Regions from separate parts of the Pseudoalteromonas sp. R3 genome, predicted to be linked through region 1. Evidence: predicted binding sites of a transcription regulator. Region 1 holds the regulator's gene; each other region holds the start of a gene.

Region 1 (7,878 bases):
AAGGGTTGGGCTGGCTCGACTTCAATCCAGCCCCGAACGCTATAACACATACACAAACACAAACAAGCACAGCCAAACCACATCCACAAAATGCCAGTACCACGCACCCGCCTGGAACGCAAAGTGATTATGTGCGCTGAAATGGCCTTTCATCACCCTTAACCACACCACAGCTAAAATAATGGCACCGAGCGTGACATGCATGCCGTGAAAGCCTGTGAGCATAAAGAAGGTGTTGCCGTAAATCCCTGCATCTAGTGTTAATCCCAGATCCTGATAAGCATGTATGTATTCCTCTACCTGAAGTACAAGGAACCCAAAGCCCAAAAGAATGGTCAGCCCCAAAAATACTTTTACTTTGTTTCTTTGGTCCTGCTCCATTGCACTGTGCGCAAAATGCAAAGTAACAGAAGAGACCAAAAGGATGATGGTGTTTATAAGTGGTAACCCCTGCCAGCCCATTGCCTGCGTCGTGTCTCCACTGGGTGTACTCAATAGCGGCCACATCGCCTCAAAGCTGGGCCACAGTATTTCGTGCGTCATAGCATTGTTACTTGCGCCACCAAGCCAGGGAACAGCAAACATTCGGGCATAAAATAAAGCACCAAAGAATGCAGCAAAAAACATCACTTCCGAAAAAATAAACCAGGCCATGCCCTGACGGAAAGAGCGGTCCATTTGCGCCGAATATAAGCCTCCTTGTGACTCATGAATGACGTGTCGAAACCACCCGGCCAGCATAAACAACAGCAGGCCAATTCCCGCATACAAGATGAACTGACCACCAGGACTTTCCATTACTGTTAACCCACCTCCTACGGCTACACCAAACAGCGCAATTGCCCCCACAATGGGCCACGGGCTTTGCTCTGGTACATAGTATTTTTCGTAACCACTAGCCATGACTTATTCCTCGTATTTGTTGATACACCGCGGCCTGTATGCTCTGAGCATAGTCTTCGCTTACCGTGCCATCTATGAGATTCATTGCCGGCTCGCCATGAGCGGCCGCTTTTCTGTCTGTGATGTCATAGAGCGTATATGCGAGTGTCAGCTCTGCAATGTCATTGGGCAGTTCAGTATCTACATAAAAGCGCAACGTAAACGACATTGTTTGGCGAGCTTGCATACTCTGCTGGTCAAAGCAAAAACAAGCGAGTTTATGCAGATACTTAGCTGCCATACCGGGCGAAACCGAAGGAATTGCCTGCATAATCCGAGCATCACTACTTAGATTTTCGGCTGTGAAGTTCACTTCGGTTAACGTGCCAGGTGTTACCGTTACCTGATAAGTCGCCGCTTTCACTTTGAAAGGTGCCTGCCCTTGGGTGTGGGTCGTGAAACTGACATCAACTCGTCTTGCCAAATCTTGCTCTTCGCTTGCTTCAGCTGCTGTCAGCTCTACTTTCCCATTCAAACCGGTTATATCGCAAAACACGTCGTAAAGCGGTACCAGTGCAAATGCAAATGCAAACATACCCAAAACCAACAGCACAAGTTTTCTAAGCAACGGGGTATGCATCACTTCACCTCAGGGGGGTACTGAAAGTGTGGTAAGGCGCTGGCGAGGCAACCTCCCACTCTAGCCCTTCTGCACCATCCCATACTTTAGCAGGCGCACGCTGACCACCTGCGATACACTTAAAGACCACAGCCACGAACAGTAGTTGTGACAAGCCAAATGCAAACCCCCGATACTGATCAAAGCATTAAAATCCGCAAACTGCAGAGCATAGTCGGGATCCGCCTTGGCATCCCTGCCAACCCGACAAAGTGCATAGGGAAAAAGAGGATATTTACACTGATAAGAGACAACCAAAAGTGCCATTTTGCCAACGTCTCGCTATACATATATCCGGTCCACTTGGGTAACCAATAATAAGCTGCAGCCATAATAGAGAAGACCGCGCCAGTCACCAGCACATAGTGGAAATGAGCGACCACAAAATAGGTATCATGATACTGAAAATCAGCAGGGGTAATCGCTAGCATCAATCCAGAGAAACCGCCAAGCGTAAACAATACGATAAATGCGATAGCAAACAACATGGGAACTTCAAAACTAATTGAGCCACGCCACATTGTGGCCACCCAATTGAAGACCTTTACACCCGTAGGCACAGAAATAAGCATGGTCGCATACATAAAGAAGAGCTCACCTGCCAACGGCATCCCTGTGGTAAACATGTGGTGTGCCCACACAATAAAAGACAACAATGCAATGGAGGAGGTCGCGTATACCATAGAAGCATAACCAAACAGCTTCTTTCTTGAAAAGGTGGGTACTATAGTCGAAATCACGCCAAAGGCCGGTAAAATCATAATGTATACTTCTGGGTGACCAAAGAACCAAAAGATGTGCTGAAACATCACAGGGTCACCTCCCCCTGCTGCATCAAAAAAGCTTGTGCCAAAATACTTATCTGTCAGCACCATAGTCACCGCACCAGCAAGCACAGGCATTACCGCAATCAACAGGAAAGCAGTAATCAGCCAAGTCCATACAAACAGTGGTAGCTTCATCCATGTCATACCCGGAGCGCGCATGTTGACTATAGTCACAATGACATTAATTGCCCCCATGATGGAACTAACACCCATAATATGAACAGCAAAGACAAATAATGCGGTGTTATCGTTACTATAAGTCGTGGAGAGTGGCGCATAGAATGTCCACCCGAATGCAGGGCCGCCGCCTTCCATAAACAACGATGCGAGCAGAATAAGAAAAGCAAAAGGTAATATCCAAAAGCTCCAGTTATTCATGCGTGGCAGTGCCATATCGGGTGCACCTATCATCATAGGTACCATCCAGTTTGCTAGGCCAGTAAAGGCAGGCATGACAGCACCAAACACCATGATCAAACCATGCACTGTGGTCATTTGATTAAAAAAGTGTGGATCAACAAGCTGCAAGCCTGGCTGAAACAATTCAGCCCGAATGACCATGGCCATACCGCCGCCGATTAAGAACATCAGTAAAGAAAAGAGTAAATACAAAGAGCCTATATCTTTATGGTTAGTCGTAAAAAGCCAACGCTTAATTCCGGTTGCTGGACCGTGGTGACCATAGTCGTGCTCTTGTTCAAGAGCAGCCTGCTGTGTACTCGAAGTCATTTGGCTTCCTCCTGTTTGTCATCAAGGTAGGCTTGTATTTGACTAGGCTGGATGACTTCCCCGGTATCATTCCCCCAGCTATTTCTTTTAAAAGTGATAACTCCCGCAACTTCTTTTAACGATAGTTGCTTCGCAAACGCTTGCATTGCTGTGCCAGGACGTCCTTCCATAATAATTTCAATGTGTGCCTGTAAATCCCCGGTTACCATGGCGCTCCCCTTTAATGCAGGAAACACACCTTGAAGACCGAGCCCAGTAGGTTGATGACATGCCGCACAATAGGCCATGTAAACACGCTCCCCTGTAGCCATAAGCTCTTCTTTACTGAGCGTTTGGTCAAGCAAGGCAGCCTCTTGCTGAGCAGCTAGTGCTCTTTGTGCTTTTTCATTGGCAAGCCACTCCTGAAACTCAGCTTCAGGTTTAGCTTCTACAACGACAGGCATAAAACCATGATCTTTACCGCACAACTCAGCACACTGCCCACGGTAGGTACCGGGCTCATTCACATTGGTCCAGGCTTCGTTAATAAACCCTGGGTTAGCGTCCTTTTTAACTGCAAAATCAGGTACCCACCAGGAGTGAATAACATCATCAGAGGTCAATAAAAAACGTACTTTTTTGCCTGTAGGAATGACCAGAGGTTTATCGACCTCCAGCAAATAATTTTCTGTTTTGCTCTGCAAATTATCAATCTGTGCTCTCGGCGTAGACATAAGAGAATAAAAGTCCACGTCATGGCCTAAATACTCATAGTGCCACTTCCATTGTGAGCCGGTTACTTTAATGGTTAGGTCGGCCTTATCGGTATCTTCCATCGCAATTAATGTTTTTGTTGCAGGCACCGCCATTGCAACCAGAATTAAAAACGGAATAGCTGTCCAGAGGATCTCGACTTTAGTGCTTTCGTGAAATTGTGCAGGTTCAGCACCTTTAGAGCGTCGATGATGGATCAGAGCCCAAAACATGACGGAAAAGACAATCAGTCCAATCACACAGCAGATCCAGAATATGGTCATATGTAATTGATATACCTGATTGCTAATGTCAGTAACGCCTGTGCGCATATTATAGTCACTTGCAAACGTGAACATACTGACAAGTAAACACATCGCAATTGTGATGAGTTTGGCTATTTTCATTAGACGTCTCCCTCGATTGCTTCAAGTGTGAGAAGCAACGGTTCTTATTATCGGATGACTGTCATTTCACTTGGGTTATCCCATGAGTACTACACGACCATTTAACAACTAGTCAAAATTTAACCGTTTAGCAAGTTTTTATCTGACGCAGATTTTGATTTCTATGGTAGGGAAATATCTGAAAAATAGCTGTTTGTTAGGATTCACTCATACGCTGCAGCACTTGGGATGGCTGAGTATAAGTGTTTACAAGACGTAAAATTCGCCCGACTTGATTGCGCCGGGCGATAGGAAATATTTAAATATCACTGCGGATGACGCCGACGGCCAGGCCTTCGACAGAGAAGTTCTGTTGCTCTAGATCCACTTCAATAGGAGAGAAATCTTCATTTTCAGCATGCAAGTATACTTTTTTACCTAGCTTCTCAAAGCGCTTAACTGTTACATCTTCCTCAACCCGAGCAACGACAACCTGTCCGTTATTCACAACCTGAGTACGGTGCACTGCCAATAAATCACCATCCATAATCCCAATGTTTTTCATACTCATACCATTGACTCTCAATAGGTAGTCTGCGGCAGGATGGAACATCGCAGGGTCGACTGAACAATGACTTTCAATGTGCTCTTGTGCAAGTATTGGCTCACCTGCGGCGACTCGACCAATTAAAGGCAAACCCAGTTGCTCAGGCTCGTCCTCAACTAAACGAATGCCTCGGCTTGCACCAGGAACCATTTCGATTACGCCTTTTTTAGCTAATGCTTTCAAGTGCTCTTCTGCAGCATTTGCACTGCGGAACCCAAGCGAATCCGCGATCTCTGCTCGAGTCGGCGGCATGCCAGTATCCTTAATGAAAACTTTTATAAGTTCAAAAACTTGTTCTTGTCGTTTTGTAAGTGGTCGCATATAACTGGTTTTCCATACAGTGCATTTACTGTGAGTATATACAGTTATCATTTTTTCGCAATGGTTAATCGTTGCTAACCAGTAAAGGAATTTCAGTCATACATTTAAACCTGTTGGTTATTAGATACAATCCTGTTCCTCATTCATTGTGCGCCGTCAATGATTCAGCTGCCAGCCTGAACGAACAGTGTTTTCAACAACTCCTTTGTCATCCCGCACGCGATGCGGGAACTGTTTAAACCAGCTTTTCAGTGCTGAGCAGGCTCGCTCGGGTGTATTTGCCGTACATTCGATGTGGCCTTCCAGTAGCAGCTCCATGCTCTCCCTGCTCTACGATAATTGCCAACAACTCAGTCGCCATCCCGCACGCAATGCGGACGCTGCTTAAACCAATTTTCGGTGTTGAGTAGTTTTATACCAATTTCACTTAATACCTGTTCTATTTGAAGGAGCAAATATGACGCTAACGGCGTTAAAAATTTCTCATTTAGAACAACTAAATAGCAAAATTTTTGCCTTGTTATCGACCCTATTTTCTCGCCTCAAAATAGAACACTTAATTAAACAAATTGGTATTATTTCGGTGTATTTGTCATACGTACGGCGTGGTCTGTTGGTAGATCCCGCATCAAGTGCAGGATGACGGTAATGTAGACCTGCTTGAATGAAGAAATGTCAGCGTTCTCAACATAAATATTTTTAAATCCAAACGCAAAAAAAAGCCCGACTTTTTCGAATCGGGCTTTAATGTACAGGGAGGTACGAATGTCGATGATATTCATGGATGAATGTCTTTCGTCGACCTCTAGATAGGAGCTTGGCAATGGTCCGGTTGGCGGCCAGAGGCCTTAGCGTTCAGTCGGTGGAAAGTGAAATTGTTCACTTTCCATAATCCGCCTTCACCCTACTTTCACATGGACGAAATGAGACCGAAGCAACGCTTCGCAGCTCACTGAGATGAGCGCAAGGACCCATATGGATGTGGTGAAGTAGAATAATGCAGGAGCAATTATCGAGATGCGCGATGGGACCCAGCTTCATGGATGAATAGACAACGCTATTCTATCTACAGCTTCATCGACACCTTTTTAAATCGCACATAGCAAAAAACCCGCTGCATTGCTGCAACGGGTTTGACGTACATGGAAGTACTAATGTCGATGATATTCATGGATGAATGTCTTTCATCGACCTACTTATAAGGCCCTGGCGATGTCCTACTTTCACATGGGAAAGACTCGCCGTCCGCCCCACACACTATCATCGGCCGGGGCCGACCCTTCGGCTATTTCGTTTCACTACTGAGTTCGGCATGGGCGGGGCTGGCCTTCCAGTCAGGTGGTTCCAAAATGCCTCCTACCACGCTAATTTTAATCATAAACGCAAAAAAGCCCAACTCTTTCGAATCGGGCTTTGATGTACAAGGAGGTACGAATGTCGATGATATTCATGGATGAATGTCTTTCGTCGACCTCTAATTAGGAGCTTGGCAATGTCCTACTTTCACATGGGAAACCCCACACTATCATCGGCGCTATTTCGTTTCACTACTGAGTTCGGCATGGAGTCAGGTGGTTCCAAAACGCTATGGTTACCAAGCATAAACTGTTGTGCAAGACGTTTATCAACATCTCACTAAAATCTGGAAAAGCGTATTAAATTCTGTCGTCTACTTTATTTCTTAACTTCTAACAAACAAAACCACTTTGGCGTTGTATGGTTAAGCCTCACGGGTAATTAGTACGAGTTAGCTCAATGGCTCACACCACTTCCACATCTCGCCTATCAACGTTGTAGTCTTCAACGGCCCTTCAGTTAACTCTAAGTTAAAGTGAGAACTCATCTCGAGGCTCGCTTCCCGCTTAGATGCTTTCAGCGGTTATCGATTCCGAACGTAGCTACCGGGCAATGCCATTGGCATGACAACCCGAACACCAGCGGTTCGTCCACTCCGGTCCTCTCGTACTAGGAGCAGCCCCTCTCAATTCTCAAACGCCCACGGCAGATAGGGACCGAACTGTCTCACGACGTTCTAAACCCAGCTCGCGTACCACTTTAAATGGCGAACAGCCATACCCTTGGGACCGACTTCAGCCCCAGGATGTGATGAGCCGACATCGAGGTGCCAAACACCGCCGTCGATATGAACTCTTGGGCGGTATCAGCCTGTTATCCCCGGAGTACCTTTTATCCGTTGAGCGATGGCCCTTCCATTCAGAACCACCGGATCACTATGACCTACTTTCGTACCTGCTCGACGTGTCTGTCTCGCAGTTAAGCTGGCTTCTACCATTACACTAACCGTACGATGTCCGACCGTACTTAGCCAACCTTCGTGCTCCTCCGTTACTCTTTGGGAGGAGACCGCCCCAGTCAAACTACCCACCAGGCACTGTCCTCAACCCCGATTAGGGGCCTAAGTTAGAACATCAACACTACAAGGGTGGTATTTCAAGGTCGGCTCCACAGAAACTAGCGTTCCTGCTTCAAAGCCTCCCACCTATCCTACACATGTAGGGTCAATGTTCAGTGCCAAGCTGTAGTAAAGGTTCACGGGGTCTTTCCGTCTAGCCGCGGGTACACAGCATCTTCACTGCGATTTCAATTTCACTGAGTCTCGGGTGGAGACAGCGTGGCCATGGTTACACCATTCGTGCAGGTCGGAACTTACCCGACAAGGAATTTCGCTACCTTAGGACCGTTATAGTTACGGCC
Region 2 (7,878 bases), 1.2 Mb from region 1:
TGAACTCATTTACTCTCTTCGCTAACAACGTGTTCTTCTATGATGTGTCTAGCTTAAAATAAAATATTCCGATAAGACTCTGGCATAGCACTGCCTTCCGTGTTAAATTCAATGGATATTTAGATGTTTGGATGGCCAAATGATTTCAGCTTATCTATCTCATAGTAATTTATCCATTAGTGAAAGCACTGTAGCGGGTCAGCTTGCGGAACTGGACGCGTTTATTGAAAACCATACTCTTGATGCAATATGGGCGTATCAAATCCCTGAACTGGGCGAGGGAGGCAGTTGCAGCCTGTTTGGCCATTTGCAGGAGGCACCTTTTTTACTTGCTCAATATATCAGCCAGAATAGCGAAAGTGAGCACAATTTATCCCGGTTACAGGCTATTGCTGAATACGTTAAAACTGCCACAGGGGTAGACTGGTTCGGTATTTATCAAGCCAGAGAGGCCGATGGTTTACAGCAGCTACTGAAGCTGGCTTATTATGGTGCGCCGAGCCGACCTTTGTTCCCCATTACCGATGCGTTTGCTGCAACGTCAAATAACATTCAGACCTTCTTATCTGAGAAAGCTCGAGTGATCAATAATATTCCAGATTATGTCGCGAATGGCGGTGAATATTACACCTGCGATCCAAAAGTGCAGGCTGAGGTGTGTTTACCCTTATTAGACGCGCAAGGTCGGTGTCTTGGGATCATTGATGCAGAAGCTTTTGAGCAAGAGTGCTTTGATGAATACAAACTGGCAGTTTTAGTTGCCGCTTGCCTTCGTGCGATTGAGTATCTTCCAAGTTAAGCAGGCTCGTCTTCGTAACAACTTATGTTAATATGAGCCCAGAGTTAACCCCGTGACAAACGAGCCAGAAAACCTCGTTTACGTTAATTAGGAAAAGAGAGAACCATGTTTTCAGAACTAAAACCACTTCCGACGGATCCAATCCTGGGCCTGATGGCCGCCTATAAAAAAGATACTAACCCAAATAAGATTGACCTAGGGGTTGGGGTGTATAAAGACGAACAGGGTCATACCCCGGTTCTGAAGGCGGTAAAAAAGGCTGAAGCGTTTCGTCTGGAAAATGAAACAACTAAATCTTACATTGGTTTAGCGGGTAACCTGGATTACTGCGACAAAATGGAAAAGTTGCTACTGGGTAATGATCACCCTGCATTGCTGGCAAACCGAGTCAGAACAGCACAGGCGCCGGGCGGCACTGGTGCTTTGCGTGTTGCGGCTGAATTTATCAAGCGTTGTAATACCAATGCGACGGTATGGGTGACAACCCCTACCTGGGCAAACCACATTAGTTTGTTCGAGGCCGCTGGCCTGCAGGTTAAAGAGTACCCATATTATGATTATGAGAACAAAGGGTTATTGTTCGATGAAATGATAGATGCACTGAAGCAAGTACCGAAAGGGGATGTGGTGCTACTTCATGCATGTTGTCATAATCCAAGTGGTATGGATTTAAACGCAGAGCAATGGAAGACTGTCGCAGAGCTGGCCAAAGAAGTAGGCTTTACCCCACTGATTGATATCGCCTATCAAGGGTTTGGTAGCGGTCTGGAAGAAGATGCTCAGGGACTGCGCCTGTTGGCGGCAACCGTAGATGAACTGTTGATCTGTTCTTCATGTTCTAAGAACTTTGGTTTGTACCGTGAGCGTATTGGCGCCTGCTCATTTATCGCTAAAGATGCTGCGGTTGCGGATGTGTCTAACTCAGTGTTGCTGAGTGTTGTACGTAGTATTTACTCTATGCCACCTGCACATGGTGCAGACATTGTGAATACCATCCTGGGTAGTGAGGAGTTGACGCAGGAGTGGCACCAGGAACTGGCTGAAATGCGTGATCGAATTAACGGTCTACGCAGCTTGATCAAAGATAACCTGAATGCAAAGGGCACAGCGCAGGATTTCTCTTTCATTGAGCGCCAAAATGGTATGTTCTCATTCCTTGGTATAGATAAAGCACAAATAGACAGACTACGTGAAGAGTATTCAATTTATATTGTAGGCTCAAGTCGTGTAAACGTTGCAGGTGTGAGTAAAGACAACATCGATTATTTTGCAGATGCTGTGGCAACCGTGCTTAAATAAATTCAACTGAATTTAAAAAGCCAGTACTCTGTGAGAATACTGGCTTTTTTTGTGACCGAATTAAGTCATTTGGTGTCAGGCTTGTTTGATTGCCGTGACCTTATCGTTATCACCTTTTTACCGGCTGGCTTTTCTTCGTTGTCTTTCTTTGACGGCACTTTAGTGCCTTTTAGAATAGCCATAAAGTCGTCTTTTTGTTTGGCAATTTCAAGTGCCAGCGATTCAACTTGCTGCTCACTGAGCGGAACATCGACTTTTTCTAACATGCCTTCAAGCGCTTCTGCAACATCCAGCATTTTATCATAAGCATCAGCCTCTTTTTTGCTGGTAAATGTCATACGCTCTACTCCATTTCTTTCTACCACATACTTTACGATAACCGCCATGATCACTCTCCACGAACACTGTTTTTATATACAGTAACTTGTCTCGTTAATAATTACAACTAATAAAGCACTATTATGCATGAGTATGGCCCATCTGTACCTAGGCATCCTTCATTTACATCTTTTCGTTAAAGGTAAAAATACTCACTCGCAAGAGGCTGCCAGCTAAGGATTCGTGCTCACCCGGAAGCTGAGTTTCCAGTTTTGGTTCTGTATGAAAAAAAAGCAACTGAAAAATACAGACATAATTTTGACATAATTACTGATGTTTACTTTATTTTAACTGTGCATATACATTGATGTGAATGCACAAAGAAATGGAATCTGAAATTGAGGGATCTTATTATGAATATCAAAACACTTTTAGCTACGTTAGCACTGTCTGCCGCACTGCCAGTTATGGCTCAACCAGAGCAAGCCCCTACAGAGGCACAGCAAGTTGCTGATGCTGTGGTGAATGTCAACCGCGCCAGTGTTGAGGAGTTGATACGGTTACCAGGTATTGGCCAGAAAAAAGCCGAAGCCATTGTTCGCTCGCGTGAAGAAGCTGGGGACTTTCCGGATATGGATGCGCTTTTACGGGTTAACGGGATCGGTGTAAACATGCTCACGAAGTTAAAAGGAAAAGTCGCATTTTAGCACGGACTCAGTATTGTTTGTTCATCTCCAGGAGCGGCTAAGGCTGCTCTTTTTATTGTCCATTATTTTGTGTCACCTGATAATTAGCAAGCGCCTTTGCTATCTGTTGTGCTATTTGCTCTTTAAAATAACCTCTTTCCGCGTTTGGTAAGTAACGCAGGTGTAACGCTAAGAAGCGCTCTTGTTGGTACAGCTGACTTAGTGCTTCATTAACAGTTTTAAGGAATTGCCGGGACTCTGGGGTGTCTGAGCATGCTATGTGGCCAAGAACAAACGGCGGGTTATTGGCGATCTCCAGGCTGTGCACCTGATTGAGCGTCAGTTGGCTGGCATAGCGTTGAATCGTTGTCGGGTAAGTAAGAATAAAACTGGCTCTGCCTCGTTCAAACATAGTGACAGTTGCTTTATAGCTGTCTCCGCCTGGACGTTGGATCAATTGTGCTTTGTTAATATGACTCAGTTGCACATCCAGATAATCTCCGTAAGAGCGTTGAGCCTCTGTCAGTAAGGTGGTTCTTGGATGAGCTTCTAAGAGTGCAGTGAGATCAGTTAGTTGTCCCTGAGCATTGAGAAAAGGGGATAATTCAATGTTTAGTGGCAAAAAATACAGTCTGTGGCTCGGGTAAAGGTGTACAGGTAAACTGAACAGGTACTGCTTTGCTCTGCGCTGTGTTTTTATCCGGTTTAGCGCACAAAAAGGCAAGGTGCTTTGTAGCAATTGATCAATACGAGTACCGGGGGCCAGTAATAAAGGTGGGCGGGTAAACCCCGGAATGTTTTTAGCAAGGTAATCAAAAACCAGGTTATTGGAGTCGGTTGAGATATCCAGAACCTGGCCTGAAAACACCATCTTGATGTCCAGTGGATCATCACTGAGCAACTGGAGCTGAGCTGCTGCCGAAAAGCACAAGCTGATGTGTAAGGACATCACGAAGATAAGCAGAAACGATTTAGTGTGTGTCATCATAATATTCGGTCTTTAAAACTCGTATTTCAGGGAAAGGCCCCACTCCCTGGGCGGGGCCAGATAATGCTCAGCGACACCAAAAACTTCAGTGAAGTCATTGCCGCCAATGAGTATGCGCTTATCCGTGAGATTACGAACAAACAGGGCAATCTCCAGCTGCTCGGTGAGTGCATGGCTGATGCGTGCATTAACTAAAGCAAAGCTACCCTGTGCACCAAGTTCGGTGTTAAAGACATCGTTATAGGTTTTACTGCGAAATGCCCAGTCGAGACCAATTTTAATCGGAGCATTAAGATTAGCGTTCGACCAGTGATAACGCATTCCCAATGCGGCTGTCCAGCGAGGTGAACGCATGAGTTTACTGTCAGTTGTAACTTGTGTAGCCGTGCCTACTGAGTCAAACTGCGCATCGGTATAAGACAGATTACCTGAAATATGCCAGTCGTGTGTGGGGAGCGCCTCAAAACTGGTTTCAATGCCCTGAATACTGGTTTCGCCGACATTATCGATGAAGATCTCAAGCCCCGCGTCGGTAGATTGCCCTCCACGCAGCTGCATGGCTTTATGCTGCATATCAAACGCCGCCAGGCTGAGTTGTAAGGAGCCATCAAACAGGGTTGCTTTATACCCCAGTTCATAAGCGGTAAGGTATTCGGGGTCAAAGGGCTGAGCTGAGGTAGGCGAGCTGGGAATGCCGTTAAAGCCACCTGATTTGAACCCCCGTGAAGCGCTAAGATAGATGAATTGTTTGTCATCAAGATGATACTCTACTCCGCCTTGTGGAGAAAAAACCCGCCAGCTTTTTGTGATCGGCCCGCCATTTTTTTGCCCTTCGGTCCGATACGTTCTGTCGATCAAAATAACACCAGCATTATCAGCATCACTCTGGACCTGTTGCATCTTGTCTTCAAATGTCAGTCTGCCACCGAGATGAAAGGACCAGTGACGTGTCAATGCGTATTTGGCATGCGTAAAAATTGCAGTGCTTTGGATTTCTACCTGATTATCAAAGCCACTGTCTATGTCCAGTCCAATGTTGAGCGGGTTACCCGGGCCACCTATGCTGGTGGGGTTGTCAAGCGGTGAACCATCCAGCGGGCCCGGCACACTTTCCAGCGCCTGATAAAGGCCCCCGATGAATACCAAATCAGTCAGGTGCTTTATGGATTCATCAAAATGGAATAAGCCCACTAACCACTGAATCCGGTCGTCTAAGGTACTGCCGCTTATATGCAGCTCCTGACTAAATTGAAACTGACGTTGAAAGTCTTGAGTATCGCCTATGACTGCGGGGTTGTTATCAAAGTCTCGACCATACGTTGCATAAAACTCCCTGTAGGCTGTCAGAGATTTAAGCTGCCAGTGTTGCGGTGTTTGCCACTCAACAGAAAGCAGTGCACCCGATTGTTCCAAGGTATTAAAGTTTGTGCCCAGAGCAGCGCTTTGGTATGAACCATCAAATATCTGCAAAGCAGGGTAGGGTTCAGTGATGCCACTTTGGGTGACTAAATCATTGTATAGCACCAGCAAGTCGGCCTGATCGTTTTTGGCGGCGAGTATGGAGGGCGCTGACCCTGAATTAATCCGGCGTTGGTCCAGAGATAACTGAGCCGTTAATTTAGGATTGAGCTGGTAGCGAAACTTAGCAGTTGCTGCCCACTCATCCTGTCCTCCCTCAAGTTCACCATTCGCGCGTTTGACAAAACCATCACGATTTAGGTGGGTAAAAGTGAAGCGACTGGTCAGCGACTCGTTTAATGCAACATTAGCACGCAGACGGATATCTTGGCGTTGAAACGCGCCGAAAGTAACCTCTCCATCAGCAAATGTTCGAGAAACGGGGTCGTGGGTGTAAATTGTGACGGCACCACCTATGGTGTTTTTACCGAAAATAGCACCCTGTGGCCCTCTTAACACTTCTATCTGGCGGACATCATACAGATCAAAAATTCCGCCAGGTGAGCGAGCGTAATAGACACCGTCTAGGTAGAGGCCCACACTGGGGTCGACCGTGGGTAAAGGGTCCACCTGACCTATTCCACGGATCGTGATGTTTGCGCAGTGTGTACAGCCGGAGTTTTCTCCTACTGTGGTGACATCAATATTAGGAATAAAATAAGCGGCCTCAAGCAGGGAGTTCAGATTGCGCTCCTGCAAAAATTTCTCCGACATCACAGAAATCGAAACCGGAATGGTCAGTGCGTTTTCTTTAACTTTACGCGCTTCAACGGTCACTTCCATTAGCTCGTCAATTGACAGCGCGAATACATCATTGTCACTGCCTGGTGTCGTGTGAGCATCCGAGGCTGCGCCAAACAGTGCACAGAAGCTTACGATATAAGGGAGTTTATTTTTCATTGAGTACCCAAACGATAGCGGTTATTCCAACTCCCTGGAGGAACAAGCAGCTCTGGTGACCCGAACGAGTAGGTCATTGCACTTGAGTATAGCAGCAATAAAGTGGCTCGTTGGACCGTTTGACAAATTGAATACCCGAGGAAGCTCTGTCAATTGCAATAATGTGAAACGGATATGTCAGCAGCATCACTTTGTAACATTTGTCTGTTTTTTGAGCTTGCGGCTCACGAAAGCTTTGTGATTTTATGGTGTTGAAACAATAACCAAGAAGGAAGCGGAATAATGAAACTACAATTAAAAACCAGCAAACTAAAACGCCTTAATGAACAACATCAACAGTTGGCGCAGGCCAATACTCCACAAGTGGGTGGTGGATATACAACAAAACCCTGGACGGTCTGGTGTGAAGAGCTAAGCAAAGGACCGGATTGCCGCGCTTAATCTGTATGACTGAGGAATAGAGAAGTGGTGCAGTGCACCACTTTTTTTATGCCTGCCCCTTCTTAAACTCTGCAATCGCCTGAGGCAGGTAGGGCTTGGCAAACTGGATCTCCAGCGGTACGGTAAGCAGCGGATAAGCTAGCCCACACAGGAGTAAGACGGGTAACAATAGCCAGCCATGGATAAATGCCAGTGCCATAAATAGTGGGGTGAGTAACATCAGCTTAGCAATGTTGAGCAGGACCTTTTGCGAAGAGGGTAACTGCGCCAGTGCCAACGCTTTAATACGTTGTTTGTCACGTAGTGCAAAGCCATCTAATTCGGCAAGTTTACTCAGTCTGAAAACCATTTACTTCTCATCTTTTAGCAATAAATACGGCGGCAAACGCGATAAAGCTGATGCTGTAAAGTGCAAAAATCACTTCCATCCAGCCAGGCATCGACAGACCCGCAAAAAACCAGTCAATGTTACCACAATCCCCAGTCGCCGCGAAGAAGGCCGGCAGCCATTCATGCAATGGCATAAAGCTTGGGAAGTTCGGTACAAAGTCACAGGTAAACGCAAACGGATCTGTGGTGGTTTGCATCGCGATGTGTTCTTTGGCTAACAGCCAGCCCCATATGGCCGACACACCCCAACAGCTCATGGCCAGGAGTCTCACTGGCAGGCTGGTCGGTGATGCCAGACCGATAAGGCCCGCTGCAACAATACCCAGTACCGCTGTGCGCTGGTAAATACACATAATGCAAGGTTCCAGCCCCATTGCATATTGGAAATACAAGGCAATCACTTCAAGCACGAAAGCCGAGAAAAACAGTGCACCCCAGGCAACTCGGGTGCGAGAAAATTCAGCAAGTTTATTTAACATAGGTGTTCCTTTTTTTGCCCACCATTATGGCTATGTCAATGCGTCTGGGCAACTGGTTTCAGATTAGTTGAGCGGTTTGACTGCTGAATAGGATAGAAGTTTCAGCACTACGCGCGTTTT
Region 3 (7,878 bases), 2.1 Mb from region 1:
TTCGGACTGCAAAAACAAGTCATTTGCTTCATCCAAATCTTGCTGCCTAAGAGCTTCATTGGCTTGCTTTTCCTGCAAAAGCTTGTCGCCGAGATAGAGGTTATCGATGCGTGTCTTATCGAGTTTCATGCCTAACAGGTTTGTATCTTCAAGCTTGCAACAGTGCAGATTGGCGTCTCGCAAGTCTGCTTTCATCAAAGAAGCATTTTTGATTGTACTATTGAATAAATGAGCACCTTGTAAGTTTGCACGATAAAAGTTGCTGTATGACAAGTCATAGCCTTCGTGGTTATCAAACTTGACCAGGTTGAGGCCTTCGAGATTTGCTCGCTTTAACTCTAACCCCTGAAGGAGTCCACCTCGTTTAGCATATCGTTCCAGCTTTTGTGTTAACTCCAGACCGCTCTTGTCAAATTTGCTATCATGCCAAAAGCAATAGCCTGAACCCATATCTATTTCTTGGCATTTTTGGCCATCGGGTGACTCATATTGGCAAAGAGGTTTGTTGTTCATAGTGTGCCAGATCAATCCTTCTTATAAGTAATGGTAGCAGTATTTTTTCAGGGTTAATAAAAAATTGTATCTATGTCATTTGATTATCAGTTAAGCATCAGTAAGCGCAGACAGAGTGTTGCGATTAAAGTTACAGCCGAGGGGGTGAAAGTATTTGCGCCTTACGGCATCGATCAACACTGGCTCGATACCTGGTTAAAAAGCAAGTCACACTGGGTTGAAAATAAAAAGTTGGCGATGTCCGTCCAACAACAGCGGATCCAGACGCCTTTTATTAGTAAGAAAATTCAGATATTTGGCGAGCAGTATAAGTTTGAGTTATCACCAAGCAGCTCTTACATTGATCACGATGCGAAATGCATTGGTCTTCAAACTCGTGCTAAACCCGGCTCTGAAGGGGCGCGAAAAGCGCTGTTTGGATATTTAAACCAGGTGTTACTTAGTTATGTGATGCCGGTACTGGCAGAATATTCAAGCCTTATGGGAAGCCAGTATGATGAACTTAAGATCAGGGAATACAAACGTCGTTGGGCAGTTTGTCATCAAGCGGTACACTAGCACTCAATAGTCTATTGATTGGCGCTCCTAAGTGGGTCATTGATTATGTTATTGTGCATGAATTGGCACATTTCCATGTGATGGCACACAATCAAGCTTTTTGGAAAATAGTGGCGCATCATTATCCTGAATACAAAAATGCAAAAGCTTATTTGAGCCAAAACGCAGTGGCGTTACAGATAGAAAAGTAATAGTGCGAAGACTTTATCGAAGTGAATGATCGAGATAGGCCGTTGCCAGTAATATTCAGACACGCAAACTGCGCTTCTAAAGTAAGAGGTGAGTTTTCGTTCGATACCAGATGTTTTGGCCTGAATGTTTTATTTTGACAGTAGTAAAATCTATGAAGTAATTTTCAAAAAATACTTAGTAGAAAAGTGGTGGAGGGGGCTGGATTCGAACCAGCGAAGGCAGTGCCGTCAGATTTACAGTCTGATCCCTTTGGCCGCTCGGGAACCCCTCCTGAGAGAAAAACAAATTGTAAGATGGTGGAGGGGGCTGGATTCGAACCAGCGAAGGCAGTGCCGTCAGATTTACAGTCTGATCCCTTTGGCCGCTCGGGAACCCCTCCTAAGAGAATACAAGTTGTTATGTGGTGGAGGGGGCTGGATTCGAACCAGCGAAGGCAGTGCCGTCAGATTTACAGTCTGATCCCTTTGGCCGCTCGGGAACCCCTCCTCAACATGGGCGCTGATAATATCAAAGTTTTTAGTGAAGTAAAGAAATGTTCTAAAGAAAATTGAAAAAATGCCGATAAATTTTCATATTCACTAAATTGTGGCGATTTTACATGCAGATAGACGGTATTTTATGCAAAGAGGCTCAGCTTGGTAGTGCGCTTAATCACAGCGTTCATGAAGCCAGGCGTGGTGACTTTGCGTTGCTTTTATCTTTGCTGTCTCAGGACGCGTTAGATTTTAGCCAGTTTGACCTGCCTCATACGTCACCAGAAGAGCCCGATAAATCTGAAGCTGCATTAAAAAAGGCGTTACAGCTTGGTCCACAGAAGCCACTTGCGCCGGAACAGTTCAATATGTTGATAGGCCAGGACAATGGATTCCTGGTTCAGGAAGGGGATCTGGCAAGTCTTCGTCTAAAGGAGTGCTTACAACCAGAGCCTTATGCTGTGCGTAATGATAAAAAACATATTCCTCTACATATTGTCGATAATCTTGAACCGGCAGTAAGACAGAGGCTAGAAAAAACCAGAACCCCTCAAATGATTGTTGATAATAAAGACATCGATGCTGCAGGGTTTTATGATCAGATAGCCGGGGGGGAAATGCAATCTATGTTGCAGGTTGCTGTTTAAAGAAGCACACCGACGGCATGGGAATACAAAAGATGCTTTGGATAGGGTTATATATTTGTATGCACCAAATACAAATCTAAATGAGGAGAACATTTAGTTTTTGCTGAGTATCACTCTACGGGGACTCATCCCGTTTTACAGGGCGCTGCTTTGGCACCCTTAAAAACGCAGCAACAAAAAATTAAAAGTAATATTCAAGCGCGAGAACATTACACTTTATGGGTTATTGCGTATTCAATAACCCAAAAGTTTAGCCAGCCAACCTAGCCGTGGCACTTTTTGAACTTCTTCCCACTTTGGCAGGGACAAGGATCATTCCTGCTAATTTTTCTCTCAGGGCAGGCAAACAGGTCGCCATCTAGATAACGCCACAGCCCTGCTTCTTTTAAAAAGCGAGACCGTTCATGCATTGTGACGCACACGCCGCCATCAAGGTACATCGCTTTAAACTCCACAAAGTGATAATCAGTAGACTCACTGCACTGGATAATCTCTAACCCGACAAAGGTGACCTGTTCGGCAAATGCAAGGATACTGGCTTCACTGTTTTCTGCCCGCATGCTTTGTGCGTACGTATTATAAATATATCCTGCGTTTTTTAGGCAGTAAGCTGTATATCGAGAGCGCATTAGCTGCTGAGCGCTTTCAGGATGTCTACGACCTTCTAAAAAAGGCAGGCAGCACACTTGTGCTTCAGTTTCAGAACCGCAATAACACATATTTTCTCATTTGAACTTAATGCGCAACGACAGATGTTCCATGGCCAGAAGTGCGAGTAAAGCAAAATAACTCAGTATCACTCTCTATCAACTTAAACCGAGCAAGCTGCTGCTCAGATACAATGTCCGTCCAGGTAACCACCGCTGCAAAGTTGCCTTTGCATAAAGCGCTGTTAATAACATACTCCAAGTTTATCAAATGTCTCTGGCGCAGCACTAGTAACTTACTGCTGTCAATTGAGCTGTTATCCAGTAGTGCTTTGCTGGGTATATTGTCTGGTGCAATGAGCAGTGTCCATTTATGTAATGAGTTACACCGATACAGAATTTTTAATAGTTCCAAACTACTTACTATGTCATCTTCCGCATACACCAGCTGATAACGTTTATCGGCTGTGTTAGTTTGGGATAAAGAAATATTTTGCACTTGAGTATGTAACATAAGCAGGTCACTGGTTTTCTATACAGTGTTTATACAGTATTTCATACAGTGCTATTTGGCAAGTAAAATATCGCGTGTTTTTTGTCCTTTCTATTAGTATGTTGATTCCGTTTACTTTTATTGTGGGGTCGTGTCCTGATTAAAGTGCATCATCTGGTGGATTTGCTCATACAGAGTTGCAGCATAACATTGGGCATCGATGAATCGTTTTGCAGTCAGGTGTGTACGCACTTGTTCAAGTGTACCAGCCGCTGCCTGGTTTCCCTGACTTTGGGCGAGTGACAGCCAGGCAATACCATGAAAAACACTTTTCGGCACGCCCTGACCTTTGATAAACAGCATACCAAGATAAAATTGTGCTTTGTTGTCACCTGACATTGCAGCCAGTCGTAACCATTTCGCTGCGAGCGGATACTGTTTATTTTTCAGATAATAAAGCCCTTTTTTATAGGCTGCTTTGCTATCCGTGTCTGAGGGCCAGCGGTTTTCAGAGTCAGGCGTTGCGGTAACAAACTCCAAAACATTGAGAAGCTGTTGTTCCAAGTCATTGCCATTTGCAACTGCTAATTGGTTCTTTTTCATACTGATTTCACTTAATACGACCTAGATCAGAGTGTAGCTGATTTTTAACTATTTTGTCCGATTACACCAGAGATTTGTGATAAAATCCGGCTTTCGTTTCTATATAAAATACAAAGACATGCTGGAAAAATTATTTTCGCTCCGTGCACAGCAGAGCACAGTTAAAACCGAGTTTATTGCCGGTCTGACAACATTTGTCACTATGGTTTACATTGTATTTGTAAATCCGGCAATGTTGGCTGAAGCGGGCATTGATCATGGGGCTGCGTTTGTCGCCACCTGTTTAGCGGCAGCCATAGGCTGTTTCATCATGGGCCTGTGGGCCAACTATCCCCTAGCTTTGGCTCCGGGGATGGATTAAACGCCTTTTTCACCTATGGCGTTGTGCTTGGTATGGGCCACACCTGGCAAAGCGCTTTGGGGCGGTATTTTTATCAGGCTGCCTGTTCTTACTCCTAAGTGTTTTTAAAGTCAGGGAATGGTGATTCAGGCAATTCCTTTGGTACTGAAACAAGCAATAGCAACGGGTATTGGCGCTTTTCTGGCACTGATAGCCTTGAAAAACGCGCAGATCATTGTCGCCAGCCCCGCAACTTTTGTCCAATTAGGTGACATCACCAGCCCCGGTCCTTTGTTGGCCATTCTGAGCTTTTTGTGATTGCAGCTCTGATGTATCGGGATATGAAAAGTGGTGTGTTACTGAGTATTTTATTGGTAACGGTTTTGGCTTGGGCTCTTGGCTTGGTTGAATACACAGGTATTGTGTCGGCACCGCCAAGCATTGCACCCACTCTGGCGCAGCTGGATATTGCCAGCGCATTGGAAATTTCAATGCTGAGTGTCGTATTTGCATTTTTGTTTGTTGATTTGTTCGATACCAGCGGTACTTTGGTTGCGGTTACGCAAAAAGCGGGGATTGCTGACCAGGAGGGGCGTATGCCACGCCTGGGCAGAGCGCTATCTGCAGACAGCTCGGCGACCATTGCCGGCTCTTTCCTTGGTACGTCTACAACTACCTCATATATCGAGTCTGTGTCGGGTGTATCCGTGGGTGGCCGAACAGGTTTAACTGCCGTGGTAGTTGGACTGTGTTTCCTGCTCATGATGTTCTTCGCGCCATTGGCCCAGATGGTACCAGCTTATGCTACAGCAGGAGCCATATTGTACGTTGCTGTTTTGATGTTACAAAATCTGAAGCTAGTTAACTGGGATGATATGAGCGATGCGATACCGGTAAGCGTTGTATTGTTAATGACGCCGTTGACTTTTTCCATTGCTCACGGCATCGCACTTGGCTTTATTTCTTACACAGCGGTTAAACTGGCCTGTAATAGGCGAGAGGAAATTTCAATCAGTGTCTGGGTATTAACCGTGCTGTTTATTGTGAAGTTTGCGATCAGCTGAGGCTGATCACCACTTTTTCTTGGGAGCGAAAAGGACATCGAGATCGTCCTTTTCTTTCTCGGCTTTCTTTTTCACGGCCGACGCGTTAGAGGCTTTCAGCTCCGTGCTGATCTCACTCAGATATCCTTCCAGCAATGTTTTCTTTTCATTAATGTAGTCATCTGAATAAGAAACACCGCAAATGATTGCATAGGCTTTTTCAAAGTACTGTCGAGCTGAGCCTACCATGTTGGCGCTCTTAGCGGACAGCCCGCGTTTGATTTGGCTTTCAACGTTGATCCTAAGTTGTAACCGTTCCATTTTGCGGTCTTCTTGCACAAATACCTGTGTGTCTACCTTGCCTTTACTATGCTCTGAACGCAGCAGGTGGCGTAACTTTTTTATCCCCTGAACCAGCGCGATGAGTTGTTTGTCATTATCGGGCAGGACCACTTTGTCAGATTCGTTGGCATTTGGGGGCTCATTATTCATACGCTCCTGCGACTCGTGCATACGGCTTTTCAGCTCACGAGAGGTAGGAGACAATTCAACCATAGCTACAAGTGCATCATGCACTCGGCGTTGAATGATGCGGATCATCGCGCCCGACATAGGAATATTGCTGCTGTTGAGGATCACGTCTTCGGCTTCTTCTATGATCCGCTTTTGTTTGGCCAGCTCTTTACGGCGCTCCGCTTCTTGTTTTTCTCTGTGTTGTTGAATAGCACTAACCCACACAGCAATAACAATGAGTGCTACAATCAACAAAATTATTACGGTAACAAACATACCCGGATCTCTTCGTAAATCATACAGCTGATAGTTTTTTTATATTACATCAAATAATTGCGGATTGAACAGTGTTAATAACAAGAGACTTGAAAATCCAGCAATTCCATCATTTTTTAGTATAGCTTAATGGATGGAAGCTGGCTCTAATAGGCTCGGGAAAGTATTGTCCTATCGGATAGACTATAATTATGCTAGGCTGAAACATTATTGGCAGTATCTAATGATAAACGGCCTAGTCGTACACCAGATAACAATTAAAACAAATGCTTAGTTATGAAATTACAACAACTGAAATATATAGTTGAAGTTCTGAATCACAACCTCAATGTGTCTGCAACCGCAGAAAGCTTGTATACTTCCCAGCCGGGAATTTCCAAGCAAGTGCGTATGCTGGAAGACGAGCTTGGTGTACAGATCTTTGGCCGCAGTGGTAAGCATCTTACCCATGTTACCAGTGCCGGCAATGAAATAATCAATATTGCCCGTGAGATACTGTCAAAGGTGGAGGGCATTAAGGCCGTTGCCAATGAACATACTCTACCAGATCAGGGTAAGTTAAATATCGCAACCACGCATACGCAGGCGCGATATGCCTTGCCGAATGTGATCCAAGGTTTTATGCAAAAGTACCCGGCGGTTTCTTTGCATATGCATCAGGGAACGCCGCAGCAAATATCAGATGCTGCAGCCCGGGGCGATGCAGACTTTGCTATTGCGACGGAAGCACTGCATTTGTACGGCGACTTAATCATGTTGCCTTGCTATCACTGGAATCGCAGTATTGTAGTCACCAAAGACCATCCGCTGGCTAAAAAGGGCAGCAATATCACGGTACAGGATGTTGCAAAATATCCTTTGATTACTTATGTATTCGGTTTTACCGGGCGCTCAGAATTGGATAAAGCTTTTAATGCACATGGTTTGTCTCCGCATATAGTGTTCACAGCGACCGATGCAGATGTGATTAAAACCTATGTTCGACTGGGGCTTGGCGTCGGCGTGCTGGCAACTATGGCAGTGGATGAAGTGACAGATAAAGACTTGGTGTGTATCGATGCCAGTCATTTATTCGAGGCCAGTACCACCAAAATTGGTTTCAGAAAGGGGAGTTTCCTGCGTGGCTATATGTATGATTTCATTGAACGCTTTGCCCCTCATTTGACTAAAGATCTGGTCGAACGGGCCAGCCTGATGCGCAACCAGGAAGACGTAGACGCGTTATTTGAACATACTGAGTTACCAGTCAAATAATTGTTTAGTGGACAAAAAAGCCGCAATTGCGGCTTTTTTACTTGCAGAGCTTGCTGGTTAACATTCGATAATATTAACGCCAGTCCACCACGTGCTGTTTCTTTATATTTGGTTTTCATGTCATTGCCCGTATCTAGCATGGTCTTGATAACCTTATCTAGAGATACTTTCTGCTCACCGCTGCCACGCATTGCAAGGCGCGAAGCGTTGATGGCTTTCACCGCTCCCATGGCATTTCGTTCAATACACGGCACCTGTACTAACCCTCCAACCGGATCACACGTCAGACCCAGGTTATGCTCCATGCCAATTTCGGCGGCATTTTC
Region 4 (7,878 bases), 1.6 Mb from region 1:
CGATGTGGTGTACTCTGTATTTAAGGAGCTGGATTTCGCGACCTCCTTAATCAGTGGGCCTTTCCAGGGGTCTGGTTTAGCACAGGCCTATGAAGCGGCTCGTTCTCAGCAGATGCGTCAGGGTCACTTTGTGGATTTTAGTCCCTATATGCCTTCTTACAATGCGGCGGCTGGTTTCGTCAGTTCCGCTATTCTGGCTGATGATGGCACGCTGATCGGTACTTTGATCTTTCAGTTACCCGTTGATGAGATCAATCGTATGTTGACGCTGGACGGACAGTGGCATGCTCAGGGGCTGGGAGACAGTGGTGAAGTGTACCTGGTTAATCAAAGTAAGCTATTACTCAATAACAGCCGATTTTTTGTCGAAGATCCGGGAGGCTTTATCGCTCAGCTCAGAACCTTTGATGTTGATAAAGCTATGGTGGATAACATTGAGCAGAAGCACACAACCATAGGTACACTCCAGATTGATTCTCCGGGTACCCGCGCTGCGCTGGCTGGCCAAAGTGGCTTTGCCATTTTTTCGGACTATCGGAACGTGCCTGTCGCATCGGCCTATGCGCCGTTGGATATTGACGGGTTACATTGGGCGATTGTGAGTGAAATCGATGAAAGTGAAGCGTTTGCTATGATTTCTGAGCTGAAATACGCCGTGCTTAGCTCTTCAATTTTGTTTGTTTCAGTGGCTGCGATCATCGCTAGTTTGGTTGGTTTCTATGTGGCTAATCGTGTTACACGGCCTGTTATTGCTGCCAGTAAAGCTATCCGCGGCATTGCTGACAATAACGATTTCAGACTGCGTGCGCCTGATGAAGGTGATGACGAGATCCGTGATTTAAGTCGATCAGTCAATAGTCTGGTAGAAAGATTACAGCATAACTTTGCCGATTTACTACACAGTGCCCATACACTCAAAGAAATGTCAGTGGCGCTATCTGATCGCGTGGCGGGCCTCATTGATGGCGTGAATAAGCAGTCGCGGGATTGTGAGCAGTCAGCTACGGCCGGGCAACAAATGCAGTATACGGTGCAGGAGGTAGCCAGCAGCGCACTCAATACTTCAGAGCAGACCCACCAGGTGAGCTCTTTGACCAGTCAAACCAATCAGTTAGTAGAGCATTGCGCAGAGGTGTCAGAGCAGCTGGCTGAAGAAATGGACAAGGTCGGGGATGTGATGAATGGCCTGTCTTCTCACAGTGAGCAGATCGGGAGTGTGCTTGATGTGATTCAGTCCATTGCAGAGCAAACCAATCTATTGGCATTGAATGCCGCAATTGAGGCTGCGCGGGCCGGTGAATCGGGACGAGGTTTTGCTGTAGTAGCAGATGAAGTGCGGGGTCTGGCGCAGCGTACTCAACAGGCAACCGAAGAAATTGAGCAGATGATCAAGGCACTGCAAAATGGTGTTGGTGAAGCTCGTCAGTCAGTGCAGCAAAGCCGTGAACGCTCCGTTGACAATGCAAAGACTTCTGAGCGGGCAAAAGACTCGCTGATCGATGTGTCTGATGCCATTGAGCAGATTGTGGCGATGAATACTCAGGTTGCGACGGCAGCAGAAGAGCAATCTGCGGTTGTGGCACAGATCAGTCAGGCCATCAGTACCATTAGTGAGGAGGCTAATGGTAATCTGGGGCGTAGCCAGGATATTGACGACCGATCACAGCATTTGGCGAAACTTGCTGTTCAGCTGGACGATATTCTGGCACGTTATCAAGTATAATTTTTACTGTCTGTTGCGGGGAGGATCTTTGGCAATATAAGCCACCTCGCCCAGCGGGTTGTAACTACTGGGTTTATCTATCTGCAGAGCAACCAGACGCTGATATAAATGTGGGATCAGCAAATGGGTAAAGCCGCCGCCGTTGTGTTGTGTGCTGTCTAGCCAGGCATTGAGCTCTGCGGGTGAAGGAGGCAAAATCAGGGGGCTGGCTTTGTCGTGATAACGGCGCAGTTTAGGGTGTGCAGGCAGGGTTATCACGGAGCAGGAGTAATGTTTTTGCCCATTGTCCGGGTGGTGCCACACTTTATATAATCCGCCTAAGCATAGTGCGCCATCAGGGGCGATAAAATCATAATAATGCTGTGGTTTCCCTTTGGTGAAAAGGGTTTCACCAAAGCCTTTTACCACGATAATACAGCGGCTGTAATGAAATGGCCGATAAGCAGCACTACCTTTAACGTGTAGCTTGTCATAGCGACTATTAAATGACGTGTATTTGGATGGTCTAAAACCCTGTCCGGGCTTTGGATCCAGTAATAGCCACCAGGTTGCACTACTGAGTTGCCGCTGGCCATTTTCTTCATGCACAATACTGATGTTGTCCGCTGCTTTTTTAAAGCGCCCAAAGTGCATGTTTTCTCTCGGGTTCGCAATGCCCAGCTCTTCTAATATCTCGATCACAAAGGGATCATCGGTGATATTTAATCGTCCACACATAATACGCTCCTGTTGTCTTTGTTACTTTAGCTGACTCTGGCTGTCACTGCTTGATCTGGATTAACCGTTATGTGCTCTCTGTGGCTTTTTAGTGGGCTTGCCTGCTGCGAGATACACAGCATGCTTGCACTTTGGTCAACAGTAATTATACTGTATAAATATACAGTTTGAGGTGTGTTATGAGCAATTTAATTGAACGATTACAGCGTCAGGATTTGGTTTGGCAGGGCTCAGGGTTGATTGGGCGCCAGCAACACAGTAAAGCGCTCACGGCGACAGGATATACAGAACTGGATAAACATTTACAGGGTGGCTTTCCTAAAGTGGGTGTAGTGGATTTGCATACAGAGCTGGGTATTGGTGAGCTGAGGTTGTTATTGCCCAGCCTGATGCAGCAAAATGGTTTAACTGCGGTCATTAACCCGCCGGCTCGCCTGAATGCTGACGCTTTACAGCGCATCGGAATGGACACCAGTAAGCTGCTGGAGATCACACCCGGGTGCCCACAAGAAGCACTATGGGCTGCAGAGCAGTGCCTGAAAAGCGGTGCCTGCAACAGTGTATTGATATGGCATGGAGCGCTACAGGTGCATCAGGTCAAGCGTTTGCAGCTGGCAGCTCAGACTGGTGAGGCGTGTCTGTATCTTTTACGCCGTGAACACCAAGGCGAGGGCACCTTGCCGGTTTCTTTAAGCCTGGGACTTAGTCCACATATTAAAGGTTTGAATATCACAGTTAAAAAGCGCAAAGGTGGCTGGGCTCAGTCCCAGTTTGCACTGGATATGTCGTTGCACTGGCCTGAGCTGACTGAGCAATTTCATACCCAGAGTAAACCAGTGCCAGATGTTGCGCGGCAGTATTTTGCAGGCAGGTAGTGGCAGTGACTTTGTGGTTGTATTTACACTTTCCTGCTATTCAGCTCGATAAACTGAAAATTGCAGAGCAAACGCAAAAACCTGATGAGACAGAGCTTGACGTTATAACCTCTGAGCTATCCCGCCCCTGCATCATTGTAGGTGGACGAGACAACAGGGTGATGCAACTGGATCAGGCGGCTCAGCAATTGGGAATTTCGGCGGGCATGGGGCTGGCCGCTGCGGCGGCACGAAGTCGAGAGCTGGTTGTACACCCCTATGATGAAGTTGATGAAAGCCGGACGATTCGTGAAATTGCGCAGTGGTTGTATTTGATCACGGCAGATATAGCCCTGTTTGCGCCTCAGGGTGTATTACTGAAAGTCAGTGGTATGCTAGCCATGTACCTGGATTTATCTCACTACCTGAGCACGCTGCGCTCACATCTGGATACACAGTCTTTTACTTATCGGTTTGCATTTGGCTACTCTCCGGAGGCTGCCCGGTTGCTGGCAAAACAGCATGGCGCTTTGGCAACTCAGGACCCAGAGGTGCTTGAAAAAGCCCTGCATGGTCTGCCGTTGGTGGTGTTATCACTGCCAGCTAAGCAGCTTGAACGGTTACAACGTGTGGGGTTTAAAACAGTTGGAGACTTGTTTGCCTTACCCCTGGTGGAGCTTGGAAAACGCTTTGACTGCGAGCTGGTACAGTATGTGTCCAGGTTACGAGGGAAAGTACCTCACCCTGTCACTTTCTATCAACCCGAGGCTGAGTTTGAACGCTATCTGCCACTGTTATATGACATAGAAAACCTGGATTGGCTGAATAAACCGCTGCTTAAACTCTTGGTGCAACAGGAGCAGTTTTTACGGTTACGTAATCGGCATGCCAGGCAACTAATACTGACTTTGTATCAGCGTGATGCAGAACCCTTGAAGCTTGAAGTGGGTCGTGCAGAGGGCACAGATCGGGCCGACCTGTGGTTGAACTTATGCAACCTCAAACTCAGCTCAGTGACACTCAGTGGTCCGGTGCAGGCAATAGGGCTGAAAGTCGCTCAGATTTGTCAGCCAGATGAATTGATGCATGACTTGTTTGCCGAGCAACGCGGCATGATGACGCCCGCAGGTCTGGTTGCGGTATTGCAGGCTAAATTAGGTGAACGAGCTGTGCAGGGGCTGGCTGCCGGTGATGATTCGCGTCCTGAGCTGGCAACTGGGTACTGTACGCCACTGAGTGTGCTGGGAGCCCCCTTGTCGGGGGAGCATTTTTCGGAAACACCTTTGCTCTACCCTGAAATGGGCTATCTCAGACCGGCCTTTTTACTGCCAAGTATCCAGCCACTGCAGCATAAAATTAATGTGCACTTAGGCCCTGAGCGGATCTGTACTGGCTGGTGGGATGGCCATGAGGTTGAGCGAGATTATTTTGTGGCCCAGGATACACAAGGGCGCTGGTTGTGGGTGTTCCGGGATCGTCAGCAGCGTTGGTTTTGCCATGGGGTTTTCAGCTGATGGCTGCAAAGAAGTCAACTATGTTCGCTTTACCCGTTTCTTCGCAGAGGATAACGCAGACGCTTGGCCAGGGGACGAGGGAGCCACCCGGAGGCGCCAAGCTGCCTGGTTATGCAGAGCTGTTTTGTCAAACTAACTTCTCTTTTTTGGAGGGCGCATCGAGACCAGAGGAACTGGTGCGTCAGGCTGATTTTCTCGCTTATAGCGCGCTTGCCATCACTGATGAATGCTCATTGGCTGGAGTGGTCAGAGCGCATACGCTTATCAGGGATCAGCAACTTGATTTACAACTAATTGTAGGCAGTCTGATGCGTTTTGAGTCACTGGATGTGGTGCTACTTTGTCCGGATAAAACCGCCTACAGTGAGTTATGCCGGGTGATCACCAATGCCAGGCGGCGTGCCGAAAAAGGCTACTATCAGCTGGCCGAATGGGATTTATTGTCGTTACGTCACTGCCTGCTTATCTGGTTACCTAAGGGAGATGATCGAGATGAGCACTGGGGAGCCTGGCTGACACGTCATCATGCACATCGTAGTTGGGTGGGTATACAGCGTCATTTAGTAAATCAGGAACAACGCTTTATTGCCCACTGCGAGGCATTAGCTGTGCGCCATCAGTTACCCATTACAGCATGTGGCGGCGTGTTAATGCATAACAGTGAGCGACTCAGGCTGCAACAGACATTGACTGCAATCCGGCTTAACCTGCCACTTGAACAAGTCAAAGGAAGGTTGTTGGTGAATGCGGAGCGCGCATTGCGCAGCCGTGAAAAACTCAGCAAGCTATTTAAAGCTCCCTGGCTGGCAGAATCTTTACGCATAGCCAAGCGCTGTCACTTTAATCTGGACTCTTTGCGTTATCAGTATCCGGCAGAGCTGGTGCCCTCGGGAAAAACGGCGATGCAGCATTTACGCGATTTAGTAAAAAGTGGGCAAAAAGCGCGCTTTCCACAAGGCGTGCCGTCAGAGATAGCTGAGATCATTACCAAAGAGCTGGCACTGATTGAGGAGCTGGACTATCCCTACTTTTTTCTCACCATTCATGATTTGGTACGTTTTGCGCGTAGCAAAGCGATTTTGTATCAGGGGCGGGGCTCGGCAGCTAATTCGGTGGTGTGTTACTGCCTGGAGATCACTGCGGTAGATCCTCGCCAGGTGTCGGTGTTGTTCGAGCGCTTTATTAGTAAAGAACGTAACGAGCCGCCAGATATAGATGTTGATTTTGAACATGAACGTCGTGAAGAGGTGATCCAGTATATTTACCATAAATATGGCCGCAAGCGCGCCGCGCTGGCTGCAACGGTGATCAGCTATCGTTTTAAGAGTGCAGTCAGAGATGTCGGGAAAGCGTTGGGAATTGAAGCAACTCAGCTGGACTATTTTATCCGCAATGTGAACCGTCGTGACCGTGGTCAAAACTGGCAAACTCAGCTGAGTGAGCTAGGCCTGCAGCCAGACTCTCTGAAAGGGCAGCACTTTATCAGCCTGGTTGAAGAGATCATGGGCTTTCCCCGTCACCTTTCTCAGCATGTGGGTGGCTTTGTGATCTCCGCAGGTCCTTTACATGACCTGGTGCCCATAGAAAATGCTGCGATGGCAGAGCGTACAGTGATCCAGTGGGATAAAGACGACCTTGAAAGCCTTAAACTGCTTAAAGTCGATGTACTGGCATTGGGTATGCTGAGTGCCATTCGTAAAACGTTTGCACTGATCGCACAGCACACATCAAGGCAACTGGACTTGGCCGAGTTAACCCGAATGGGTGATGACCCTCAGGTATACAAAATGCTTCAGCGGGCAGATACTGTTGGCGTGTTTCAGATTGAGTCTCGTGCACAAATGAGTATGCTGCCTCGGCTAAAGCCGGCATGTTATTACGATTTAGTGATTCAAATTGCCATTGTCAGACCCGGGCCCATTCAGGGAGATATGGTGCACCCTTTCTTAAAGCGTCGCAACGGTGAAGAAGCCGTGACTTACCCTTCCGAGGAGGTGAAGTCTGTGTTGTCTCGCACTATGGGTGTTCCTATCTTTCAGGAGCAGGTGATTAAACTGGCGATGGTCGCGGCGGGCTTTTCTGGTGGGGAGGCGGATCAACTGCGCCGGGCAATGGCGTCGTGGAAAAAAAGTGGTGAGCTAATGCAGTTCAAAGAAAAACTGATCAATGGCATGCAACAGCGCGGTTATGAGGTGAGTTTTGCCGAGCGTATTTTTGAGCAGATCTGTGGCTTTGGCGAATATGGATTTCCGGAAAGTCATTCCGCGTCCTTTGCTGTGCTGGCTTATGCATCAGCCTGGTTGAAACACTACTATCCGGCGATGTTTTATACCGCACTATTAAACAGCCTGCCAATGGGATTTTACAGTGCCTCTCAGTTGATCCAGGATGCCAGACGCCATCAGGTTGAGGTTTTGCCTGTTTGTGTCAATGCCTCTGAGTACGATCATTATATTTGCCAGCAACAGCAGAGATTTGCGATTCGACTTGGACTACGCTTGGTAAAAGGCTTACAGCGTTATAGTGCCGAGCAGTTACTGGCTGCTCGCCCGGGTAAAGGGTTTCAGAATATGGCTGAGCTACAGCGCATAGGATTGTCTGGTAATGCGCTGGAGTGTCTGGCGTCTGCCAATGCGCTTAAAGCGTTACAGGGCGATCGTTATTCGGCCCGTTGGACACTGATGGATCAGGAGCAGACCTTACCTTTATTTGCCATACGCACAGAGGTTGACGGTGCACATTCGTTGGCGGAATCGCAATCTTGTGTTTTTCAGCCAGATGACATGGACGATCTGGTGGAAGACTATGCCGCATTGGGTCTCACTTTGGGGCAACATCCGGTAACGCTGCTCGACAAGGCTGGTAAACTGGGGCGTTTTACTCGCATGGCGCAGCTCAGTGCTTGTCGGCATAAATCTCTGGTGACCGTAATAGGGATTGTGACTGGCAAGCAGGCGCCGGGCACCGCAGGTGGGGTGACCTTTTTTACGCTTGAAGATGACACAGGCAATATTAATGTGGTGGTATGGGCGGGTACTGCACGTGCCCAAAAGCAGGCTTATCTCAGTGC

The links. Region 1 encodes LexA, which represses DNA repair genes until DNA is damaged. Its sites were predicted from a motif close to TACTGTATNNNNATACAGTA; they were not measured.
Region 2: the regulator LexA is predicted to act here: its motif matches at 2,501-2,520, upstream of ELR70_RS11385 (YebG family protein).
Region 3: the regulator LexA is predicted to act here: its motif matches at 3,553-3,572, upstream of ELR70_RS16935 (SulA-like leucine-rich domain-containing protein).
Region 4: the regulator LexA is predicted to act here: its motif matches at 2,589-2,608, upstream of imuA (translesion DNA synthesis-associated protein ImuA).

The regions. Positions count from the first base shown of each region.
Region 1 is NZ_CP034835.1:326,025-333,902, reverse strand. Features, by position in the region: gene ELR70_RS06380 (DUF2909 domain-containing protein) at 1-140, shown strand, start outside; gene ELR70_RS06375 (cytochrome c oxidase subunit 3) at 40-903, opposite strand; gene ELR70_RS06370 (cytochrome c oxidase assembly protein) at 896-1,525, opposite strand; partial or broken gene ctaD (cytochrome c oxidase subunit I) at 1,527-3,117, opposite strand; gene coxB (cytochrome c oxidase subunit II) at 3,114-4,226, opposite strand; gene lexA (transcriptional repressor LexA) at 4,555-5,163, opposite strand; gene ELR70_RS24790 (hypothetical protein) at 5,320-5,481, opposite strand; gene ELR70_RS24785 (hypothetical protein) at 5,739-5,945, opposite strand; rRNA gene rrf (5S ribosomal RNA) at 6,648-6,762, opposite strand; rRNA gene ELR70_RS06340 (23S ribosomal RNA) at 6,880-7,878, opposite strand, start outside.
Region 2 is NZ_CP034835.1:1,517,725-1,525,602, forward strand. Features, by position in the region: gene ELR70_RS11370 (fused response regulator/phosphatase) at 1-25, shown strand, start outside; gene ELR70_RS11375 (GAF domain-containing protein) at 140-799, shown strand; gene ELR70_RS11380 (amino acid aminotransferase) at 905-2,098, shown strand; gene ELR70_RS11385 (YebG family protein) at 2,164-2,484, opposite strand; gene ELR70_RS11390 (helix-hairpin-helix domain-containing protein) at 2,830-3,123, shown strand; gene ELR70_RS11395 (hypothetical protein) at 3,176-4,090, opposite strand; gene ELR70_RS11400 (TonB-dependent receptor) at 4,103-6,448, opposite strand; gene ELR70_RS24860 (hypothetical protein) at 6,731-6,889, shown strand; gene ELR70_RS11405 (hypothetical protein) at 6,936-7,238, opposite strand; gene dsbB (disulfide bond formation protein DsbB) at 7,246-7,758, opposite strand.
Region 3 is NZ_CP034835.1:2,739,352-2,747,229, reverse strand. Features, by position in the region: gene ELR70_RS16975 (ion channel) at 1-513, opposite strand, end outside; gene ELR70_RS16970 (YgjP-like metallopeptidase domain-containing protein) at 586-1,071, shown strand; tRNA gene ELR70_RS16960 (tRNA-Tyr) at 1,450-1,534, opposite strand; tRNA gene ELR70_RS16955 (tRNA-Tyr) at 1,558-1,642, opposite strand; tRNA gene ELR70_RS16950 (tRNA-Tyr) at 1,665-1,749, opposite strand; gene ELR70_RS16945 (VC2046/SO_2500 family protein) at 1,862-2,383, shown strand; gene ELR70_RS16940 (YchJ family metal-binding protein) at 2,647-3,102, opposite strand; gene ELR70_RS16935 (SulA-like leucine-rich domain-containing protein) at 3,119-3,544, opposite strand; gene ELR70_RS16930 (SEL1-like repeat protein) at 3,662-4,126, opposite strand; partial or broken gene ELR70_RS16925 (NCS2 family permease) at 4,245-5,530, shown strand; gene ELR70_RS16920 (hypothetical protein) at 5,537-6,298, opposite strand; gene cysB (HTH-type transcriptional regulator CysB) at 6,575-7,552, shown strand; partial or broken gene ELR70_RS16910 (L-serine ammonia-lyase) at 7,610-7,878, opposite strand, start outside.
Region 4 is NZ_CP034835.1:3,249,591-3,257,468, reverse strand. Features, by position in the region: gene ELR70_RS19320 (methyl-accepting chemotaxis protein) at 1-1,723, shown strand, start outside; gene ELR70_RS19315 (SOS response-associated peptidase family protein) at 1,727-2,440, opposite strand; gene imuA (translesion DNA synthesis-associated protein ImuA) at 2,620-3,315, shown strand; gene ELR70_RS19305 (DNA polymerase Y family protein) at 3,321-4,808, shown strand; gene ELR70_RS19300 (error-prone DNA polymerase) at 4,808-7,878, shown strand, end outside.